2 regions of the Streptomyces sp. NPDC002328 genome follow, and region 2 is predicted to be linked to the other one. Evidence: predicted binding sites of a transcription regulator. Region 2 holds the regulator's gene; the other holds the start of a gene.
The links. The regulator HspR, encoded in region 2, represses chaperone genes until heat shock. The targets are predictions, from matches to a motif close to TTGAGNNNNNNNNNCTCAA.

Region 1: the regulator HspR is predicted to act here: its motif matches at 5,022-5,040, upstream of lon (endopeptidase La).

The regions. Positions count from the first base shown of each region.
Region 1 is NZ_JBIARQ010000015.1:142,041-153,633, forward strand. Features, by position in the region: partial or broken gene ACFYX4_RS30620 (nitrate- and nitrite sensing domain-containing protein) at 1-688, opposite strand, end outside; gene ACFYX4_RS30625 (protein phosphatase 2C domain-containing protein) at 1,059-1,844, shown strand; gene ACFYX4_RS30630 (MarR family winged helix-turn-helix transcriptional regulator) at 1,928-2,440, opposite strand; gene lon (endopeptidase La) at 2,553-4,976, opposite strand; gene ACFYX4_RS30640 (DUF5954 family protein) at 5,220-6,239, shown strand; gene ACFYX4_RS30645 (RNA polymerase sigma factor) at 6,555-7,232, shown strand; gene ACFYX4_RS30650 (hypothetical protein) at 7,249-8,526, shown strand; gene ACFYX4_RS30655 (hypothetical protein) at 8,523-9,491, shown strand; gene ACFYX4_RS30660 (ATP-binding cassette domain-containing protein) at 9,488-10,192, shown strand; gene ACFYX4_RS30665 (rhomboid-like protein) at 10,162-10,962, opposite strand; gene ACFYX4_RS30670 (spermidine synthase) at 11,216-11,593, shown strand, end outside.
Region 2 is NZ_JBIARQ010000006.1:147,053-158,645, forward strand. Features, by position in the region: gene ACFYX4_RS18005 (hypothetical protein) at 92-448, opposite strand; gene ACFYX4_RS18010 (M48 family metalloprotease) at 470-1,396, shown strand; gene ACFYX4_RS18015 (hypothetical protein) at 1,418-3,634, shown strand; gene ACFYX4_RS18020 (heat shock protein transcriptional repressor HspR) at 3,697-4,149, opposite strand; gene dnaJ (molecular chaperone DnaJ) at 4,155-5,339, opposite strand; gene grpE (nucleotide exchange factor GrpE) at 5,373-6,026, opposite strand; gene dnaK (molecular chaperone DnaK) at 6,023-7,873, opposite strand; gene ACFYX4_RS18040 (MraY family glycosyltransferase) at 7,969-9,372, opposite strand; gene ACFYX4_RS18045 (heterodisulfide reductase-related iron-sulfur binding cluster) at 9,653-11,593, shown strand, end outside.

The sequences.
Region 1 (11,593 bases), on a different contig from region 2:
TCTCGGTCTCCGGCAGGCCGGTGACGGGGTCGATGTCCGTCTCGGTGGACGTCGGCACGTTCAGCGCCGCGAGCAGCAGCCCGCGGGCGGCCGTGGCCTGCTGGACGGCGGTGTCGAGCTCGGCGAGGGCGTGCGCGCCGGCGCCCGCGCGCGGCGGCATCTGCTCGGCGAGCTGCTCGGCGAGTCCGTGCAGCGCGGTGATGGCGGCCGAGTACGCCTGGTGCGCCTCCAGCGCGCTGCTCTGCCCGGTGAGGGCGGCCTGGCGGACGGCGGCGATGCCGTCGAGGTCCGCCCGGAGCGCGGCAGGGGTGTCGGTGTCGGCGGTCAGCTCGCGCGCCTGGCGGTCGACGCGGGCGGCGCTCTCCTCCGAGGGCGCCGTGGCCTTGGTGCGGCCGGCCGCGACATGGACGGTGACCTCGTCGCGTTCGTCGGCCAGCGACTGGGCGAGGACCAGCGCGTCCTGGGTCTGCTCGGCCAGGGTGACCAGGTCCTGGGAGTCCTTCAGCTGCCCGGAGGCGGCGAGGACTGAGGGTGCGCCGGCTCCCGCGATGGCGGCGGCCACGACGGCCACCGCGACGATCAGCCGGTTGCGTACATGGGTAGGGCGGCCCTTGCCGACAGGGGTGCGCTCCGCGCCCTGCTCGGAGGCCGTCTGCCTGCCTGTGCGCCGAGGCCGCGTCTTCTGCACCGGTGCTCGCATTCCTGACTCGTGATACCCATGGGTCGGAGGTGACGCTCCGTCAACTGGTGCGTACTCCCGGTTCGGTCCCCGACCCTCCCAGTGCCGGTCGGCGGGGTTCGCGCATCGCCTGCCCCGCCACCCGAAGGAGTGAACATCGGAGGGGAGTTGACGGGCAAGTTCCTCTGGCCTGTGCGACGGCCTTGCGTGGAGCGCCGGTTGGACGTGGACGGCGGGCTTTGACAGGATTCGCCGCCACGGCTTCCCGGAGTGCTTCATTCCCTCCCAAAACAGGCGTCTGACCTGCGTCGCCGTGTTCGTGCAGGGGTGGATGGCGGCCTTTCGCGAAGGGTGTGGAGGGGTCGTGCAGACTGGCCGGATGCGTACGGAACTTGTTTCGGAGCCCGGCGATCGGGACCACCCCAACGAGGACTTCGCGAGTGTCGGGCTTCCCGCTTCCGGACAGGGCGGTTCGCTCGTCCTCCTGGACGGAGTGACGCCGCCGCGGGGCGGTACGGGCTGTCTGCATTCGGTCCCCTGGTTCACCGCTCGTCTGGGCGGAGCACTGACCGAACTGACCGTTTCACACCCGGATGTTCCTCTGGCCGAGGCACTGGCCGCCGCCATCGCGCGTACCTCCGGCGCACACGCCGAAACCTGTGACCTTTCTCACCCGCGCACCCCTCAGGCGACGGTCGCCCTCGCGCGTTGGTCGCCGGAGAGCGTCGAGTACCTGGTGCTCTCCGACGCGGCCGTGCTGCTGGCCGCTCCCGACGGCACGGTCACCCCCGTCCTGGACGACCGCCTGGACCGGGTGCCCCGGGCCCTGCTGGCGAGCGACGAGATCTGCGACGCGAAGGCCCGTAACAAGGAGGGCGGCTTCTTCACGGCCGCCGCCGATCCGGCGGTGGCGTCCCGGGCGGTCACCGGGACCGTGCCGCGCGCCCGCGTCCGCGCCCTGGCCGGACTGACCGACGGGGCGACGCGCTGGGCGGAGAAGTTCCGCGAGGGCGACTGGACGGACCTGTTCGCCTTCCTGCGCGAGGAGGGCGCGGCGGCGCTGGTGCGACGCGTGCGGGAACTGGAGCGGGCGGACGAGGAACGGGTGTTCCTGGGCCGCGGCAAACGCCATGACGACGCGACCGCGGTGTACGCGGAGCTGTGACGCCGGGTCGTGGCGCGTGGTCGTGACGTGACGCCTGGCTGTGGCTCCTGGCGTACTACTCCTCTTACTTGTCCTGCTCGCTACTACTTGGCCATGCCCCGGTTCAGCTGGTTGAGGAGGCGGGCCAGTTCGGCGACCTCGGTGCGCTCCCAGTGGGAGAGCTCGGTGACGTAGCGGCTGCGGCGGGCCTCGCGGACGCGGCCCACGCGGGTGCGGCCCTCCTGGGTGAGGTCGACCAGCCAGGCGCGGCCGTCGGCGGGGTCGGGCTCGCGCGCGATGAGACCGAGGTGCTCCAGGGCGCGCAGCTGACGGGACATGGTCGCCTTGCCGACGCCGATGTAGGCGGCGAGCTCGGTCGCACGCTGGCGGCCGCACTCCTCCAGCCTGACGAGCAAACCGTACGCGGCGGACTCCAGGTCGGGGTGGACCTCGCGGGCCATCTCCCCCTGGTTGGCGCGGGCGCGGCGCAGCAGCACCGTCAGCTCCCGTTCCAGGGACAGGAACTCCTGGTCCACTCCGCGCGCCGAAGCCTCGGGGTCGACTCGCCCGCCTTCGTCGCCGTTCGCGTGTCCGATTGCGTGTCCGTCCTCGTGCACGTCAGCACTCCCGATCCGGTCTCCGACCTGATTCTACGTGCGTAGCGGCGGGCGCGGTGGAGGCCCGGACCTCCCTCACGGGATCCGGGCCTCCCCCGTCCGGCCGCGTCCGTCACGCCGCGACCGGAACCTCGGGCCTCGCGCCGTCCGCGGCGGGCGCGAGCGCCAGCTCCAGCACCTGGCGGACGTCGGTGACGGTGTGGACGTCGAGCTTGTCCAGCACCTCCGCCGGGACGTCGTCCAGATCGGGTTCGTTGCGCTTGGGGATGATCACGGTGGTCACGCCCGCCCGGTGCGCGGCGAGCAGCTTCTGCTTCACGCCGCCGATCGGCAGGACCCGCCCGGTCAGGGAGACCTCGCCGGTCATCGCCACGTCCGTGCGGACCAGCCGCCCCGACAGCAGCGACGCGAGGGCCGTCGTCATCGTGATGCCCGCGCTCGGGCCGTCCTTGGGGACCGCGCCCGCCGGGAAGTGGATGTGCGCGCCCCGGTCCTTCAGGTCGGCCACCGGCAGTTCCAGCTCGGCTCCGTGGCTGCGCAGGAAGCTCAGCGCGATCTGCGCCGACTCCTTCATCACGTCGCCCAGCTGCCCGGTCAGGGTCAGTCCCGCCGCGCCCGTCTCCGGGTCGGCGAGGGACGCCTCCACGTACAGCACGTCGCCGCCCGCGCCGGTGACCGCGAGGCCGGTGGCCACGCCGGGCACCGAGGTGCGCCGCTCGGCCGGGTCCTGGGCGGACTCGGGCACGTGGTGCGGCCGGCCGATCAGGGCGCGCAGGTCGCCGTCGGTGACGGTGAACGGCAGCTTGCGCTGCCCCAGTTCGTGCTGCGCCGCGACCTTGCGCAGCAGTCGCGCGATGGACCGTTCCAGGTTGCGCACGCCCGCCTCGCGCGTGTACTCGCCGGCCAGCTTGCGCAGCGCGCCCTCGTCGAGGGTCACCTCGTCCTTGTCGAGGCCGGCCCGCTCCAGCTGGCGCGGGAGCAGGTGGTCACGGGCGATGACGACCTTCTCGTCCTCGGTGTAGCCGTCGAGGCGGACCAGCTCCATACGGTCGAGCAGGGCCTCCGGGATGGCTTCGAGCACGTTGGCGGTGGCGAGGAACACCACGTCGCTGAGGTCGAGTTCGACCTCCAGGTAGTGGTCGCGGAAGGTGTGGTTCTGCGCCGGGTCGAGGACCTCCAGGAGGGCGGCGGCCGGGTCGCCCCGGAAGTCCGAGCCCACCTTGTCGATCTCGTCCAGCAGGACCACCGGGTTCATCGACCCGGCCTCCTTGATGGCGCGCACGATCCGGCCGGGCAGCGCGCCGACGTACGTCCGCCGGTGGCCGCGGATCTCGGCCTCGTCCCGGACGCCGCCGAGGGCGACGCGGACGAACTCGCGCCCCATGGCGTGCGCGACGGACTCGCCGAGCGAGGTCTTGCCGACGCCGGGCGGGCCGACGAGCGCGAGCACGGCTCCGCCGCGCCGGCCGCCGACGACGCCGAGGCCTCGGTCGCCGCGCCGCTTGCGGACCGCCAGGTACTCGGTGATCCGCTCCTTCACGTCCTCCAGGCCGGCGTGCTCGGCGTCGAGGACGGCCTTGGCGCCCTGGATGTCGTAAGAATCCTCAGTCCGCTCGTTCCACGGGAGTTCGAGGACGGTGTCCAGCCAGGTGCGGATCCAGGAGCCCTCGGGCGACTGGTCACTCGACCGCTCCAGCTTGTCGACCTCCTTGAGGGCGGCCTCACGGACCTTCTCGGGCAGGTCGGCGGCCTCGACGCGGGCACGGTAGTCGTCGGACTCCTCGCCCTCCTGCTCGCCGTTGAGCTCGCGCAGCTCCTTGCGCACGGCTTCCAGCTGCCGCCGCAGCAGGAACTCCCGCTGCTGCTTGTCGACGCCCTCCTGGACGTCCTTGGCGATGGTCTCGGCGACGTCCTGCTCGGCGAGGTGGTCGCGCAGCTGACGCACGGCCAGCTTCAGCCGGGCCACGGGGTCCGCGGTCTCCAGCAGCTCCACCTTCTGCTCGGTGGTCAGGAAGGGCGAGTAGCCGGAGTTGTCGGCGAGGGCGGAGACGTCGTCGATGGCCTGGACCCGGTCGACGACCTGCCAGGCGCCGCGCTTGCGCAGCCAGGCGGTGGCCAGGGCCTTGTACTCCTTGACCAGTTCCGCGACATGACCGGGCAGCGGCTCCGGGACCTGCTCGTCGAGGCGGACGCCCTCCACCCACAGCGCGGCGCCCGGCCCGGTGGTGCCGGCGCCGATGCGCACGCGGCCACGGCCTCGGATCAGCGCGCCCGGGTCGCCGTCGGCCAGCCGGCCGACCTGCTCCACCGTGCCCAGCACGCCGGTGCTCGCGTAGGTCCCGTCGACGCGCGGCACCAGGAGGACCCTGGGCTTGCCCGGCTCCGACCGGGCGGCGGCCTGGGCGGCCTCCACGGCGGCGCGCACGTCGGCGTCGCTCAGGTCCAGCGGAACCACCATCCCGGGCAGCACCACTTCTTCGTCGAGCGGCAGCACGGGCAGGGTGAGCGGTGTGAACGCTGCGGACTCAGCAGCCATGATCTCCCCTTCGGCAGTCAAGTTGAGTTCTTGAGACTCAATGAGTTGAGCTATGCCGACTCAATGCATGGCGGCCGTCGAATGTTCCCCGGATCCGCCCGCGTTCGCTGTGGGCGATCACCTCTCCCCTCTCCCGGTTCTCCCCCGTGCTCCACCGCGCTCCCCCGTGCTTCCCCTTTCTCCCCCGTCCCCACTTCCGGCGTTCGGGCCGAACCGGACCGCCGCCGCCACCACAATGCGCACATGACCGATGACTGGAAGCAACGGCTCGACGCCCTCCACGCGGAACTGGTCCGCCGGGACGACCCCGTCGCGTGGGTGATGGAGGCGGACGCCGTGGAGGCGTCCCGGCGCTACCCGGACATCGCGCCGCGCGGGCCCGTCTTCGGCCTCGCGGCGCAGGACCCCTCGGCGGCCGACCCCCGCTGGCGGCTGCTCAAGCCGGTCGTGAACGGCACTCCGCAGCAGGCCCGCGACGGCCTCAACTCGTATCTGTGGTTCAAGGCGAAGGACGACACCGAGGACCCGGCGGTCCGCCGCGAACTGCTGGCGGCCGTCAGGGTCCTGGAGCGGGAGCCGGCCGACGAGGTGGCCGCGCTGGGCGTGCGCTACCGGGTCGTCCGCGGCGACGAGTTCGCCCGCATGGGCGACGACGAGCTGGAGCCGCCCCGCCCGACCGACCCGGAGCCGGCGGTCTTCTCCTGGGACGGCCGCGACGACACCCCCTCCCCCGACCTGGACTTCGTCCTCGACCTGGGCCGCGACGAGGGCCCGATGGCCGGCGCGCTGCGGCTGGGGCTGCGGGACTTCGCGTACACGGGCTCCCGCTACCCGGCCGACGTGCGCGAGGACTCCGCGCGCGCGGTGCTGACGCACCCGGACGTCGTCTGCCTGCCCGTCGGCTTCTCGGTGGCCGAGCACGACGGCACCGGCTGGACCCCGCACGGCACCCTCATGGCGACCCCGCACGAGGCGCGCCGGCTGCTGTACGACGGCATGGCCCGCTTCTGGGCGCTGCTGTACGGCTTCGACGAGACACGCAAGGCCGTGTACGCGCGCGCGGCGGAGGAGTACCGGGCGGCCGGCCGCGCCGACGAGACCCGGGTGGAGGACCGGCTGTTCCGGATCTGCCGCGTGGAACGCATGATCCGCATGGGCCCGGACGGCCCCGAACGACCGCGCCCGTCCGACCTCGACGACTACGGCCCCATGAAGCTCCACCCGACCCTGCACGAGGACGGCACGGTGGTGCACGACGACTGAGGGGATCGCTGACGGGATCGCTGAGGGGACCGCCGAGGGGGCGTACGCGGGAGCGCGCGTGGGCCCGTATGCGCCGCCCGAGTGCTCCGTGTGCCCGCACGTCACTCACCGATGACCGCAACCCCACGTGCCTCGCCGTTCGGTGTAGGCCACGTGATGCCATGGGTGGCCGCCACCGGGAACGCAGCGGCCTTGACCGACGACGACCACCGCCGAGGCCGCATGACCGCCTGTCCCGGGTGCCGGTCCTGCACCGGCCCTCCGCCCGCGCACGTCCGGGAAGACCGAAAACACCGGGAAGACCGTGCAGACGCCGTGCTCTGCGACGGCCGTCTGGTGCGGGCGATGGCGGCGGGCAGCGCGGAGGCGTTCTCCGAACTGTTCGCCCGCCGCGCCGGCTTCGTGCTCAGGTTCCTCCTCTACCGCGGCTTCCCGGCCGAGACGGCGGAGGACGCCGTGCAGGAGGCGTTCCTGTCCGCGTGGCGGACGGCCTCCCGCTTCCACGGGGGCAACGCCACCGGCTGGCTGCTGCGGATCGCCCTGTGCCGTGCCGTCGACCTCGAACGCGCCCACGGGCGGTCGCGGACGCTCGCCGACCGCGCGGCCCGTGACGCTCTCGCCCCGGACGCGACCGTCTCCCCCTCGGCGGAGGACTGCCTCCTCGCCTCCTCCACCCGCTACACCGCCCTGGACGCGGCGCTGGCCGACCTGCCCGCACCGCAACGCCTGGTCATGGAGCTGCGCTACGTCCACCAGCTCAGCGTCGCCCAGACGGCACAGCGCCTCGACGTGCCGGAAGGAACGGTCAAGGCCTGGGCGTCCCGGGGCCGGGCCCGGCTGCGGACCTGGCTGCTGACGCAGTCCGAGGAGCGGGACGGGGACGGAGAGCGGGCCGGGGACGGGGACTGGGACGGGGACGGGGACGGAGTCGGGGGCGGGGGTGACGACGATGGCGGACTTGCTGGCGGGGCCGGCCCCCGGCCTCGGGCCTAGGAGCCGGGGACACGGTGTGCTGCGGACCCGGCTCATACGCGGGGTCTGGCCCGTGGGCGCGGCCCTCCTCGCCGCGCTGCTGGCCGCTTCGGTCACCGCGTCCGACGCGACCGGCGACTGGTTCGACGCCGCGCGGACGATCCACCTGGCCCTGATCCAGTTCACGCCCTTCGCCATGGCGATCGCCTGCTGGCAGGGCGGCACGGACCCGCGGGCCCGCGCCGAGTGGACCGGTGACACCTCCGCGCGCGGCCCGTGGCCCCGGGCCCTGCTCTCCCTCGCGCCCTCTCTGCTGTGGCCGACGGCCGTGTTCGGCACGGGAGCCCTGGTCGTGCTGGCGACGACCTGGCCGACCGCCACGGCAGGGCGTCCGCCGTTCCTGCTGGCGGCCTACGCGCTCCTCGCCCTGGCCGCCGCCACGGGTGCCGCGCACGTCGTGGGCGCACTGTTGCCGCAGCGGGTCGTGCCGCTGCCGGCGGGAGCGGCGGCGGTGTGGCCGTACATGGTCACCGATCTCGATGGTGACGTGCTCGGCTTCGAGTTCCCCTCCACGCGGCCGTACACGACGGCCGAGGTACCCCAGGGGTATCAGCCGGACTACGTGGAGCCCCTCACCCCCGCCTGGCTGCCCTGGGTCACCCTGGCCGCACTCCTGCTCGTGACCGCGACGGTCCTCGCCCTGCGGGCGCGGCAGCCGCGCCTCGCCGTGCTCCTGCTCGTCTGTCTGGCGCCGCTCGCCCTGCTCGATCCCCTGCGCACGGGCGACGTCGACGCGGGCGTCGGGACCATCGCCGTCCGCTGTTCCACCGATGTGCCCGCGGTCTGCCTGTCGGACGACCGCACGGCGTACAGAGACGAACTGGCCCAGGTCGCCGCCCACTTCGGGCAGCGCCTGTCCGGAGTGCGGGGCGCGCCCACTCACTATCTGGGCACCGCCGAGACCCTCGTGGGCGACCTGCCCGCGGCGAAGGGCTGGACGATGGAAGTCTCGCTCAGCGCCACCAGGGAGCAGCGCTTCCGGATCGTCGCGCGGTACATGGCGGGCATGGGCTGCTGCCGCTCCGCCGCCGACCAAATCGTCGTCGACGCCGTCACCCAGTGGCTCCTGCCCGTCGAGTACCGCGAACGACGGCCGCATCCGTTCCTCCGGCCCGTGATCTCCCGTCTCGACGCCCTGGTCCCCGACGTCCGCGCCGCCTGGCTGAGCCGCTACTTCGCGGTGATCTGGGCCGAAGAAAGCCGCCTGCCCCCTTACCCGTCTCTCCCGCCCCTCCCGAACGGGACCGCCCCATGACCGAACACCGGACCGCCCGGCCCCTTCCCCCCGCCCCTTCCCACCACCTGCCCGCCCCCTGGCTCATCGCCTACGCCGAGGGCCGTCTCACCCCCCGCCTCCGCCGTCACGCCGAACCCCACCTGCTCAGCTGCGGCTCCTGCGCGGACGCGGTGGCGGCGGTCGTCCGGCGGGGCGAGCACGCGGCCCGGCTCGACACCCTGCACACCGCGCTGCTGAACCGCGTCACCGGCGGGCCGCCACCACTGCCCGCCCCGGCGCCGGCCCCCGTGCCCTCCCCCGCACCGGCCCTCACGCCGCCCCCCGCGCGGACCCGCCGCCGCCTCCCGCCCGCGCTCGCCGCCACCCGGGCTCTGCGGCTGCCCTGGCTCATGGCCGTCGTCTGCGTGTCCGGGCTGGGCGTGCTGTTCGGGCATGTCAGTCACTCCTCGGCGCCCCGGCTGATGCTGCTGTTCCTCGCGCCGGTGCTGCCCGTGCTCTGTGTGGCCGGCAGCTACGGCGGCCGGGCCGATCCGTTCGCCGAGGTCACCCGGACCACCCCGGCCGGCGGGCTGCGCATCCTGCTGCTGCGCACCACGCAGACGCTGGTGGTGTGCGTGCCGCTGCTCACGGGCGCGGCGGCGGCGATGCCGCGCGCGGGCCTGTCGCCGTACACCTCGGCGGGCTGGCTGCTGCCCTGTCTCACCGTGACTCTGGCGACGCTGCTGCTCAGCTCCTACTGGGGCAGCTGGGCGGCGGCCCTGACGACCGGAGGCGGCTGGCTGCTGCTGGTGTACGTCCTGGCGAAACCGCTGACCCAGCAGTACCGGGGCGACACGCACCACCGGATCCTCCTCGCCCTGAGAGACGTCCAGGAGCAGTTCGCGCAGGCGGGCGGCGCGATCGTGTTCGGCGCGGTGTCCGCCGTGCTCGCCGAGCTGCTCGTGCTGCGCCGGCACGCCTTCGGCCGCCTGGGGGCCCGGTGATCCACACGGAACGGCTGTGCGTACGACGCCGTCGCACCCTCGTCCTGGACGGCGTGGATCTCCGCCTCGGGCCCGGGGTGCACGCGCTGCTCGGGCCGAACGGCGCCGGGAAGACCACCCTGCTTCGGATCCTGGCGACGGCCGCCGCGCCCACCGAGGGCGGCGTCACCCTCCTGGACCGCGACCCCCGCATCCCGGCGACACGGCAGGAGATCCGGCGCCGACTCGGCTACCTCCCACAGGAGTTCGGGGTACCCCGCGGCTACACGGTCCGTGACTTCCTCGTGTACGCGGCCTGGTTGCGGGAGATGTCCGGCGACGAGATCCCGGCGGCGGTGGAGCGGGCCGCGCGGGCGGTCGAGCTGGGCGACCTGCTCCGGCGACGGCTGGGCCGGCTCTCGGGCGGGGAGAAGCAGCGCGTCGGCATCGCCCAGGCCGTCGTCAACTCGCCCGAGCTGCTGATCCTGGACGAGCCGACGGTCGGCCTGGACCCGGGGCAGCGGGCCCGATTCCACTCCCTGGTGCGCGAGTTGGGCCGTACGTCGTGCGTCCTGCTGTCGACGCACCTGATGGCGGAGGACGTACGCGGCGTCTGCGCGGACGCCACCGTGCTGCACCGTCGGCGCGTCGTGTTCCACGGCACGCTCAACGAACTGGACGCGGCCGGCGGCTACAACGCCTTCGTGCCGCCCGCCGAGTGAGCCGGCCACCGGCCCCGTATCCACGGCCAGGTCGCGAGTCCGATGAGCAGGGCGATCAGGTGTCCCCAGTTCGTCAGGGGGTCCGTGAGGGCCAGTAGGTCCTGGAGCAGCATGGCCCCGAACACGGCGAGCAGCGGCCAGCGCAGCCAGGGAGTCAGCAGGCCGGCGAGGGCGCCGGCGCTCGCGGCGACTCCGAAGCTGATGCCGTAGTCGAGGCGGTGCAGGGAGGTCTCGGGGAGGTGGCCGACGAGGACGGCGAGGCCGACGGGGACCTCGGTCGCCAGGGTGGCCATCACATGGCCGAGCAGGAAGACGCCGGCCGTGCGCAGCCCGCCGATGCGCCGCTCCAGCGCGGTCAGCACGAGCAGGAAGCCGAGCGTGAACGGCGAGGCGATCCCGCCGGCCGCCCACAGCGCGCTGGCCGCCAGCACCAGTACCGGCGTGCGCAGCAGATGGGCGACGTCCGTGCTGGAGCCCTGGTGCAGGGCGTGGACGAGGGCGGAGTCGGCGTGGGCGGTGATGTAGGAGGTGACGGCGAGGATCAGGGCGTAGGCGAAGGTGAAGGGGGTGCCGGTGGGGGTGGGGAGCAGCCGCCAGGGGCGCAGGGCCGTGCGCAGTCCCGCGCGCGGGTGCGCCCCGGGCCGGGGTTCGAGGGCGGCGGGCGGTGCGGGGAGTTCGGGGGCGCGTTGGCGCGGGACCCCGTCCAGCAGGAGGGAGGCGTCGGGAAGGAGGGAGGCGTCCGTGAGGGGCGGGCTCGCGGGCTCCGCCACGGGGCGTTCCCTCCGTGGCTCCACCGCGAAGCGTTCCCTCCGTGGCTCCACCGCGAAGCGTTCCCTCCGTGGCTCCACCGCGAAGCGTTCCCTCCGTGGTTCCACCATGAGGCGCTCCTTCCGATTCCTCCGTTCCGTTTCACCCTTCGCCGCGCCCGGCATGCCTGTCTGTGACGGACGCCACGGCGCGCCCGATTCACAGCAATCTCCGAGGTTTCCTCCGGCGGGCGCCGGCGGGTGCCACGATGGGCGGATGCGCGTCTCCGACGACTTACCCGAGGTCCTGGACCGCCGCGAGGGCCCCTACGGCGAGGTCGTGCTGCGCCGGCACGGGGAGCTGCTCCAGATCATCGCCAACGGCTGCTTCCTGATGGACACCTCCGACGGCCGCTCGGAGCGGCTGCTCGTCGACGCGGCGCTGGCCGCGCTGGACGGCCGTCCCGCCCCGGAGGTGTTGATCGGCGGCCTGGGCGTCGGCTTCTCGCTCGCGCACGCCGCCGCCGACCCCCGCTGGGGCCGCATCACGGTCGTCGAGCGCGAGCGCGCCGTCGTCGACTGGCATCGCGACGGCCCGCTCGCCGCGATCTCGGGCCCCGCGCTCGCCGACCCGCGCACGGAGATCGTGGAATCG
Region 2 (11,593 bases):
CGGCGACCCCAACCATCAGGCCGGCCCGCCGCAGGCCCCCGCGTACCCGCCAGGGCCGCCGCATCAGGCGCCCCATGCGGCGCCGCCTGCCTCACCGCCGTCCCAGCCGCCTTATCAGGGCGCACCTCCGGTACAGCCTCCGTACCAGCCGGCGCCTCCGCAGCAGCCGCCGTACCAGGGCGCGCCTCCGACGCAGCCGCCGTACCAAGCCGGACAGCCCCAGCCGCCGTACCAAGCCGGACCGCCGCAGCAGCCGTACGGCGCGCCGCCGCCCCCGCAGCCGGCGTACCAGCAACCACCCCACCAGGCCGGACCGCCGCCCCAGCAGCCGCCGTATCAAACCGCGCCCCAGCAGGCCCAGTTCCAGCCCGGACAGCCGGCCTTCGCGCCGCAGCAGCCCGCCTACGGACCGCAGCAGTCGTTCGCGCCGCCGCAGTATCCGCAGCAAGCGCCGCCGCAGGCACCCCCGTTGACGCAACCGCAGCAGCAGCAGCCGCAGTTCGTGGTGGTCCCGGATGCCGGCGCGAGCCCGCAGGTGCGTCGCGGCGCGGACGTCACGTCGGTGGTCAGCCTGCTTCTCAACCTGCCGCTCTTCCTGGGCAGTCTGCTGGTGATCTGGCTGATCTCCCGCATGATGCCGAGCGGTCTCGACACCGCCTTCGTCATCGCCTGGCTCGCCTCGGGCGCACTGGTCTTCCACCGGCCCACCGAACGCGGCCTCGCACGACTGCTGTTCAAGATGCGCCGGCCCACCGGCGCCGAACTGGCCGCGCTCCAGCCCCTCTGGGACGACGTCACCCGGCGGGCGGGAGTCGACGGCTCGCGGTACGAACTGTGGATGGAGGACACCGACGAGCTCAACGCCTCCGCCGCCGCCGGGCACCTCGTCGGCGTGACGCGCGGAGCGATGCGGCAGCCGCCGCAGCACCTGTCGGCCGTGCTCGCCCATGAGCTGGGACATCACGTCGGCGGTCACTCCTGGGCCCTGCTGCTCGGCCACTGGTACGCCGTACCGGTCCGCATGCTGATGACCGTCGTGAAGTTCGTGCTGCGCTTCCTCTTCTACTTCACCGCCGAGCTCTCCTGTCTGGCTGTCGGCGTCTTCGTCCTGATCTTCGGCTCCCTCGCCGTGGCGACCTTCCTCGCCTTCCCGCCCGCCGTCGCCCTCTACACGATTCCGTTCCTGCTCGCCTGGTCCGGACGGCAGAGCGAACTGCGCGCCGACCGGTTCGCCGGCCGGCTCGGGTACGGCCCCTTGATGATCGAGTTGTTCACCGGCTGGCAGGCGGAGGGGCATGACGACGCCGCCCGCAAGGCGAGTCCGGTCGCCCGGCTCATGTCCACGCATCCGCCGCTCCACCAGCGCATCCGCGCGCTCGAGACCTTCGTCTCCTGACCGGCCGGGGGCCCCTCACCCATGACTGTCGACAGCACCGAAGCCGGCCGGCTCGGCCGCTACCTGCGTCTCTTCGATTCCGGCCGGCGTATCGGCTGGGCCTACCGCGACCCCGAGTCGCTGCGTCAGCCGTTCGTCGAACCGGAGCCCCAGCGCGAGCAGGTGGCGGTCGGGTACACGAACCGCGCGGAGGCCGCCCGGCTCGACCGCGAGGACAGCCGGAACTCCTCCCTCAAGATCGGCGGCGGTGTCGCGGCCGTCTGCCTCTTGCTGAGCTTCTTCGCGGGCACCGTCATGGTGGTCGCCGGTGTGGCGGCGATCGGCGTCGCCCTGATCCGGATCTCCCTGGCCTCACGGCGGCACACCGTGGCCACAGGAGACCTGACGACCCGGCAGAGCGACCTGGAGCAGCGGTTCCAGTCGTCCTGGCAGGTGTGGCAGCAGCGCCGGCAGCACCACGAGACCCAGCAGACGCAGTGGGTCGGCGGTCTGGACGCATGGGGCGCGCTGCCGGTGGGCACGGACACCCGCCGCCTGGACGTGTTCGGCGGCAGCCAGCGGGGCCGCGAGGGCTTCCTCACGGTCTTCGGCACGTCCACGCTGCGCGAACGTCCGCTGATCGTCGTCGATCTGACCCAGGCCCTGGTGTGCCGGGAACTGTCCGTCCTCGCCGAGGCCGCCGGGGTGCCCGTCGACGTGCAGCTGCTGCCCAGCCGGATGGCGGAGAGCGGCATCGTCGGCGGTCTCGCACCCCAGGAACTGGTGCACGCCCTGGTGGAGGCGGCGCACGGCGACAATCCGGAGGCCGGCCGGGCCGAGCGGGCGGTCGACACCCGGATCCTCACCCAGCTGTGCGGGGCGCTCGGCGATGACGTCTCCCTGGCCCGGCTGGGCGCGGGCCTGCGCGTCCTGCTGGGCGAAACCGACGACACCAAGGCCCTCAGCCGGGATGAACGCAACCGCATCGCGGACGACCTGCTCAACGACAAGAACAAGGACCACGTACGGGACAGTCTCTTCCGCCTGTCGTCGTTCGTGCACCCCTTGGAGCAGCTCGGCACCGCCCGCGGGGAGCGCGGACCGGGCTACCTCACCTGCCTCGCCCTGGACTTCGGCGCGATGTCGGCCGGCACGGAACTGCTGGCGGACCTGGCGGTGCAGAGCGTGATGCGGCGGCTGTCCTCCTTCCAGGAGACCGCGCCGTCGGTGGTCGTGGCGCTCGGCGAACAGGGCATGCAGCGGCGGCATCTTGAGCACATGGCGCAGGTCTGCGAGCGCCGCGGCGCCCATCTCACCGTGCTGCACCCGCACTTGCGGGACGCCGCCGAGCAGATGATCGGCGGCGGCACGGTGGCGTTCATGCGACTCGGCAACCACCAGGAAGCCAATGTCGCGGCCGACTTCCTCGGCCGACACCACTCCTTCGTCATGCACTCGCTGACGGACACCGAGGGCAGGACCGTCAACACCTCGGTCGCCAAGACGATCGGCTCGTCCGTCAGCAGGGGCACGACGTACAACGAGTCCGTCACCCGCGGACACAACTGGGGCAGCAGCAGCTCCACCAGCTACCAGGGCGGCGCCAATCCGTTCTCGTCGTCCAGCTCCACCAGCTCCGGTGGCAGCTACAGCGAGACGACGGGCACCTCCACCAGCGTCACGTACACCACCAACGAGTCCACGACCCACACCACGGGCGACAGCGACAGCACCAGTCTGGCGACCGGGCGACAGCGCGTGTACGAGTACGCCGTCGAGCCCACACAGCTTCAGGCGCTCGCCGAGTTCAGCGTCCTGGTGGTGGAACGGCAGCCCGGCGGCTCCGTGTCGGTGCACGCCGGCGACTGCAACCCGAACATCGTGCTGCTCGACCGGGTGAGCATGAGCCCTCTGCCGCAGTTCGCGCTGTCGGCCCAGCCGCAGCTGCCGGCGCAGGCGTCAGCCCCTGCGACGACGGCACCCGCGGCGCAGACGCACTCGCCGCACGCACCGGTGACCCAGCCGGCGTACGCACCACCGCCCCAGCCCGGGTACGCGCCGCCGCCCCAGCCGGCAGCTCCTCAGCAGCCCGGGTGGCCGTCCTCCGGGTCCGAGGCCCGCCCCGCGGCAGACGGACGTACCTGGGGCTGGCCCCAGCAGCAGTCCGCGCCGCCGCCCTCCGAGCAGCCGCCGAACGGCTGGGTCCAGGGGCCGTCTCCGAACTGGCCGGGGCAGCACCCGGGCGGTGGGCCGCGGTAGCGCTGTCCGAAGCGCCGCTCGAACAGCGAAAAGGCCGGGAGGCGTCATGCCTCCCGGCCCTTTCAGTCGGCCTGTTGCTGGCGTTTGGGTCGCCACACCACCAGCGCGCTCGTCTGCTGTACCTCCTGGTACGGCACCAGATCGCGTCGGTACGAGGCGTGCACCGCCGCCTCCCGTTGCTGCATCGCCGCCGCGGCGCCGTCCAGGGCGGACTGGAGTTCCGCCACCCGGGACTGGAGCGCGGCCACCTGGTTCTCCAGCTCGATGATCCGCTTGATGCCGGCCAGGTTGATGCCCTCGTCCTGCGACAACTGCTGGACGGTGCGCAGCAGTTCGATGTCGCGGGCCGAGTAGCGCCGGCCCCGGCCGGGCGTGCGGTCGGGAGAGACCAGGCCCAGGCGGTCGTACTGGCGCAGCGTCTGCGGGTGCAGGCCGGAGAGCTGGGCCGCCACCGAGATGACGTAGACCGGGGTTTCCTCGGTCAGTTCATACGGGTTGCGTCGACGGCCGTCCATGCCTCTCATGCTCCCTTCGCCGCCTCGAACAGCTCCGCGCGCGGGTCCTCGCCCTCGGTCGCCTCGCGGTACGCCTCCAGCGCGTCACGAGCCTTCCCCGAGAGGTCCTTCGGGACACTCACCTCCACGGTGACCAGAAGGTCACCGCGGGTGCCGTCCTTGCGGACCGCGCCCTTGCCCCGCGCGCGCATGGTGCGCCCGTTGGGCGTGCCGGGCGGGAGCTTCAGGGTCAGCGAAGGGCCGCCCAGCGTGGGCACCTTGATGTCGCCGCCGAGAGCCGCCTCCGTGAACGTCACCGGCACGGTCACCGACAGGTTGTCGCCCTTGCGGCCGAAGACCGGGTGGGCGTCGACATGGACGACGACGTACAGGTCGCCCGCCGGGCCGCCGCGCTCGCCGGGGGCGCCCTTGCCGCGCAGCCGGATGCGCTGCCCGTCGGTGACGCCCGCGGGGATGCGGACCTGCATCGTGCGGGAGGACTTGGCGCGACCGCTGCCCGAGCACTCCATGCAGGGGTGCTCGGCGATCAGCCCGCGGCCCTTGCAGTCGGGGCAGGGGTCGGTGAGGGAGAAGCCGCCGCCCGAGCCCCGCGCCACCTGGCCGGTGCCGACGCAGGTCGGGCACACGCGCGGTGTGCCGTTCTTGTCGCCGGTGCCGGAGCAGGCCTTGCACGGGGACTGGGAGGTCATGCGCAGCGGGACCGTCGCACCCTCGATCGCCTCGGTGAAGCTGAGGGTGACCTCGGTGTCGATGTCCTGCCCGCGCCGGGGCTGGGTGCGCGCTCCCGTGGTGCCGCCGCGGTTGAACAGGCCCCCGAAGACGTCGCCGAGCCCGCCGCCGAAGCCGCCGGCTCCGCCGCCCTGGCCGCCGCCCTGGGCGCCCCCGAAGAGGTCGCCCAGGTCGAAGTTGAAGGAGCCGCCGCCCGCGCCCGGCCCCGGGCGGAAGCCGCCGTTGCCGAAGAGGGCGCGCGCCTCGTCGTACTCCTTGCGCTTCTTGGGGTCGCCGAGGACGTCGTTCGCCTCGGAGATCTCCTTGAAGCGATCCTCCGCCTTGGCGTTCCCCTTGTTGGCGTCCGGGTGGTACTCGCGGGCGAGCTTCCGGTACGCCTTCTTGATCTCGGCCTCGGTGGCGTCCTTGGGGACGCCGAGGACCTTGTAGTAGTCCTTCTCGATGAAGTCCTTGGTGCTCATCCTCGACGTCCCTCCTTCCTCATCGGTTCAAGCTCAGCCCTCGTCCGGGCCACCGCTCTCCTTGTCGTCGGCCGTCTCGGCGTCCTCGGCCTTGACCGTCTGGGCGCCGGGCTGCGGTTCGGCGACCGCCACGCGCGCGGGGCGGATGGTGCGTTCGCCGATCCGGTACCCGGGCTGGAGAATCGCCACGCAGGTCGTCTCGGTGACGTCCGGCGCGTAGCTGTGCATCAGGGCCTCGTGGATCGTCGGGTCGAAGGGCTCGCCCTCCTTGCCGAACTGCTGGAGGCCCATCTTCGCCGCGACGGTCTCCAGCGACTCGGCGACCGACTTGAAGCCGCCGACGAGTTCGCCGTGCTCCCGCGCGCGGCCGATGTCGTCGAGCACGGGCAGGAGCTCGGTCAGGAGGTTCGCGATGGCGATCTCCTTGACCGCGATCCGGTCGCGTTCGACCCGGCGGCGGTAGTTCTGGTACTCGGCCTGGAGCCGCTGGAGGTCCGCGGTGCGCTCTCCGAGCGCGGTGCGCACCTGGTCCAGCTGGGCCACCAGACCGGCGGTCTGGTTCGCGTCCCCGGCCGGGGCCGCCCCCTCCGCCGCAGCGGGGGAGTCGGCCTTCGGCTCGGCGTCGTCGGGGGTGGCGCCGGAGGGGACGTCGGGCTTCTCGTCGAAGCCCGGGGTCTCCTCCGTCACGCGGCACCGTCCTTGCGCTCGTCGTCCACGATCTCGGCGTCGACGACGTCGTCGTCGGCCGCCTTGGCGCCGCCGGCCGCGGCGCCCTCGGGACCGCCCGCGGCCTGCGCGGCCTGGGCGTCGGCGTACATGGCCTGACCGAGCTTCTGCGAGACGGCGGCGACCTTCTCCGTGGCCGTGCGGATCTCGGCGGTGTCCTCGCCCTTGAGCTTCTCCTTCAGCTCGCCGACGGCTTCCTCGACCTCGGTCTTGATCTCGCCGGGGACCTTGTCCTCGTTGTCCTTGAGGAACTTCTCGGTCTGGTAGACGAGCTGCTCGCCCTGGTTGCGGGCCTCGGCGGCCTCGCGGCGGCGGTGGTCCTCGTCCGCGTACTGCTCCGCCTCCTGGCGCATGCGGTCGACCTCGTCCTTCGGCAGCGAGGAGCCGCCGGTGACGGTCATCTTCTGCTCCTTGCCCGTGCCCAGGTCCTTCGCGGTCACGTGCATGATGCCGTTGGCGTCGATGTCGAAGGAGACCTCGATCTGCGGGACGCCGCGCGGCGCCGGCGGCAGACCGGTCAGCTCGAACATCCCGAGCTTCTTGTTGTAGGCCGCGATCTCACGCTCGCCCTGGTAGACCTGGATCTGCACGGACGGCTGGTTGTCCTCGGCCGTCGTGAAGATCTCGGAGCGCTTCGTCGGGATCGTGGTGTTGCGCTCGATCAGCTTGGTCATGATGCCGCCCTTGGTCTCGATGCCGAGGGACAGCGGGGTGACGTCGAGGAGCAGGACGTCCTTGACCTCGCCCTTGAGGACACCGGCCTGGAGCGAGGCGCCGATGGCGACGACCTCGTCCGGGTTGACGCCCTTGTTGGCGTCCTTGCCGCCGGTCAGCTCCTTGACGAGCTCGGCGACGGCCGGCATACGGGTCGAACCGCCGACGAGAACGACGTGGTCGATCTCGGAGAGGTTGATCCCGGCGTCCTTGATGACGTTGTGGAACGGCGTCTTGCAGCGCTCCAGCAGGTCCGCGGTCAGCTGCTGGAACTGGGCGCGGGTGAGCTTCTCGTCCAGGTGCAGCGGGCCTTCGGCGGACGCCGTGATGTAGGGCAGGTTGATCGAGGTCTCGGTGGACGAGGACAGCTCGATCTTCGCCTTTTCGGCGGCCTCGCGCAGACGCTGGAGCGCCATCTTGTCCTTGGCGAGGTCCACGCCGTGACCGGTCTTGAACTGCTGCACCAGGTAGTCGACGACGCGCTGGTCCCAGTCGTCGCCGCCGAGGTGGTTGTCGCCGTTGGTGGCCTTCACCTCGACGACGCCGTCGCCGATCTCCAGGAGGGACACGTCGAAGGTGCCGCCACCGAGGTCGAAGACGAGGATCGTCTGGTCGTCCTTGTCGAGGCCGTACGCGAGCGCGGCCGCAGTGGGCTCGTTGACGATGCGCAGGACGTTGAGGCCGGCGATCTCGCCGGCTTCCTTGGTCGCCTGGCGCTCGGAGTCGTTGAAGTAGGCCGGGACGGTGATGACCGCGTCGGCGACCTTCTCGCCCAGGTACGCCTCGGCGTCCCGCTTGAGCTTCTGCAGGATGAAGGCGGAGATCTGCTGCGGGTTGAAGGGCTTCCCGTCGAGCTCGATCTTCCAGTCGGTGCCCATGTGGCGCTTCACCGAGCGGATGGTCCGGTCCACGTTCGTGACCGCCTGGCGCTTGGCGACCTCGCCGACCAGCACCTCGCCGTTCTTGGCGAAGGCGACGACGGACGGCGTGGTCCTGGCACCCTCGGCGTTGGTGATGACGGTGGGCTCGCCGCCCTCCAGAACGCTGACGACGGAGTTAGTCGTGCCCAGGTCGATGCCGACCGCACGTGCCATGGTGATCTTCCTCCAGCTGACTTGAGTGGAACGGACTCAAGTGTGCACGAGGCTCCCCGCTCGGTCAACAGACCTGAGTCGAGAGGGCTCAACTCTTATCCGTTCCTTACACGCAAGGGCCCGCCGACCTGGGAGGATGCCACGCGGCGGGGTGCACGCACGGGTGATTCCGCCGAGCTGCGAGGGGGATTCACCGCGGACACAGGTTGACGCCGCGAGCGCTGCCGGCCCTTCCCGTCCACCTCCGCCGCCGCACGCCGCTCCGCCTCCGCCGCACGACGTTCCGCGTCGCCCGTACGACGTCCCGGCTCACCCGCGCGGGGCACCGCGGCCTCCTTCGCGCGGCGTACGGCGCCGCCTCCCGCGCGGCGCGCGGCGCCGTCCCCCGCGCGACGGACGGCCCGGCGGACGGCGCCCTCACCGGAACGCCTCTCACGGGAACGCGCCTCTCCGCCCCGCCCCTCCGCGAAACGCCCCTCCGCGAAACGCCCGTCCACGGAACGCCCCTCCACGGAACGCCCTTCCCCGCCCCGCCCGTACACCGGCACCCGCCACAACCCCAGGACGACGACGCAGGTCACGCCCCCCACCCACAGCACGGCGGGCGCGTCCGCCCAGCCGGAGTGCACGAGCACGCCGACGAGCACCCCCGCGAAGGCCGCGACGCCGATGACGATCGTCACTCCTTGGGGGGTCAGGCCGAGCCGCCGCAGCCGGTGGGCCATATGGTCGGGGCCGCCCCGCAGCAGCGGCCGGCGCGCGACGCGCCGTGCCAGCAGGACGAGGACGGCGTCGGCGACGGCGACCGCGGTGAGCGCGAACAGCACGCCCGCGCCGGTGGCCGCCTCCTGCCCCGCACACGCGGACACGGCCGCCGCGGCGAGCAGGAACCCGGCGAAGAGCGAGCCGCAGCCGCCGAGCGCCACGCGCGCGGGTGGCCAGTTGTGCATCAGGAACCCGGTGAGCGCGGCAGCCAGCACGCTGAGCAGCACCGACAGTCCGTCCATCACCTCGGCTGCGGCGCACGCCCCGACCCCGAAGGCGGTGACGACACCGACGGTGCCGGCCACCCCGTCGGCGTGGTCGAGGGCCCGGAAGGCGAGCGCCACGCACGCGATCCAGCCGACGGCCGCGATCCCCGCGAGCGTGCCGGTGTCGCCGTACGGCACGACGAAGGCCGCCGCCACCGCCGTACCGAGGACGAGGAACCACGTCTTGAGCCGCCACAGGTCGGCGATCAGCCCCAGGACGGCGACCCCGGCGCCCGCGGCGAGCAGCGCGCCCATCCCGTCCCGGAGCGGAGCGAAGCCGGTCCACTCCCCGGCGGCCACGACCAGACACGTGGCCAGCACCACGGCCACGCCCCCGGACAGCGGAACGCGCCGCTGCCGGTGCCGCCGGTCGAGCAGCCCGAGACGCAGCGCGGGCGCGCGCAGCAGCACGGCGAGGACGGCGGAGAGGAGCAGGGCGGTGGTGGCGGCGGCGATCCCGTAGAGCACGGATATAAATTAGTCATGAAAGTACCAATTTGGTACGAATAACACGGTCGGGATGGGGCGGATTTCTGAGGTGACCCTCAGCGATCCAGATCACCCCGCACCCGGCTACAGTGCGGCGGAAGATAGGGGTAGTCTCAGACGGACTGCATAAGTTACCGCTTAGTAATTTCGGGTACTCGTCGTACACGGCGTACGCATCGCGCGCGTCGAACGCGTCCGCACGCGTCACTCCGTACGCCGAGTTCACCCGACGAAACCCTCGCAGGCCCGAGGAGCCCCCATGCAACTCGCCGCGATCATCGTGTCGCTGGTACTGACCGTGGTCGGCGTCGCGCTGCTCGCACGCGCGATCGGCCAGTTCGTCCGCTACTTCAAGCTGGGCCAACCGGTCCCGGCGGGCGTCCGGACCGACAACCCCTACCAGCGCAGCGTGACACTGGTCCGCGAGTTCCTCGGGCACACGCGCATGAACCGGTGGGGCATCGTGGGCTTCGCCCACTGGTTCGTCGCCGTCGGCTTCCTCACCCTGCCGCCGACCCTCGCGCAGGCGTTCGGCCAGCTCTTCGAGGCCGACTGGACGCTGCCCGTCATCGGCGGCTTCCTGCCGTTCGAGCTGTACATCGAGTTCATCGGCGTGATGACCATCCTGGGCATCGCCGTGCTCATCGTGATCCGGCTGCTGAACCTGCCGTCCCGCCCGGGCCGCAAGTCCCGCTTCGCGGGCTCCAAGGCGGGTCAGGCGTACTTCGTCGAGTACGTCATCCTCACCATCGGCCTCGCCATCTACGTGCTGCGCGGCCTCGAGGGCGCGATCCACCACGTGGAGCACTACGAGGCCGCGTACTTCGCCTCGTACCCGCTGGTCCTCGCCTTCAAGGGGCTCAGCGTCACCACGCTCCAGAACCTGATCTACCTCACCGCCATGGTGAAGATCAGCACCTCGTTCATCTGGATGATCGTGGTCTCGCTCAACACCAACATGGGCGTGGCCTGGCACCGCTTCCTGGCGTTCCCGAACATCTGGTTCAAGCGCGAGGCGACCGGCGGGACCGCGCTCGGCGGGCTCCAGCCGATGACCTCCGGCGGCAAACCGATCGACTTCACCGACCCGGGCGACGACGACGTCTTCGGCGTCTCCCAGGTCGAGCAGTTCTCCTGGAAGGGCCTGCTCGACTTCTCCACCTGCACCGAGTGCGGCCGCTGCCAGTCGCAGTGCCCCGCCTGGAACACGGGCAAGCCGCTCTCCCCCAAGCTGCTGATCATGTCGCTGCGCGACCACGCGCACGCGAAGGCGCCCTACCTGCTGGCCGGCGGCGGCAAGACCATGGAGGGCGAGGAGAAGGCGAGCGAGGAGCAGCTCGCGGGCGTGCCCGCCGCCGCCCTCGCCGAGGCCGAGCGCCCGCTGATCGGCACCGCCGAGGAGAACGGCGTCATCGACCCGGACGTCCTGTGGTCCTGCACCACCTGCGGCGCGTGCGTCGAGCAGTGCCCGGTGGACATCGAGCACGTCGACCACATCGTCGACATGCGCCGCTACCAGGTGATGATCGAGTCGGCGTTCCCGTCCGAGGCGGGCACGATGCTCAAGAACCTGGAGAAGAAGGGCAACCCCTGGGGCCTGGCCAAGAAGCAGCGCCTGGAGTGGCTGAAGGAAGTCGACTTCGAGGTGCCGGTCGTCGGCAAGGACATCGAGGACCTGTCCGAGGTCGAGTACCTGTACTGGGTGGGCTGCGCGGGCGCCCTGGAGGACCGCGCCAAGAAGACCACGAAGGCCTTCGCGGAGCTGCTGCACATCGCGGGCGTCAAGTTCGCGATCATGGGCGGCGACGAGAAGTGCACCGGTGACTCCGCCCGCCGTCTCGGCAACGAGCCCCTCTTCCAGGAGCTCGGCATGGAGAACGTCATGGCGCTGAACATGGCGTTCGGCGAGGAGACGGACGACGAGGGGAAGGTGACCCCCGAGTCGAAGAAGCCGAAGTCGGCGAAGAAGATCGTCGCCACCTGCCCGCACTGCCTCAACACCCTCGGCAACGAGTACCCGCAGCTCGGCGGCGACTACGAGGTCATCCACCACACCCAGCTGCTCCAGCACCTGGTGGACGAGGGCAAGCTGATCCCGGTCACCCCGGTCGAGGGCATCATCACCTACCACGACCCCTGCTACCTGGGCCGGCACAACAAGATCTACACGCCGCCGCGCGAGATCATGAGCGCCGTCCCG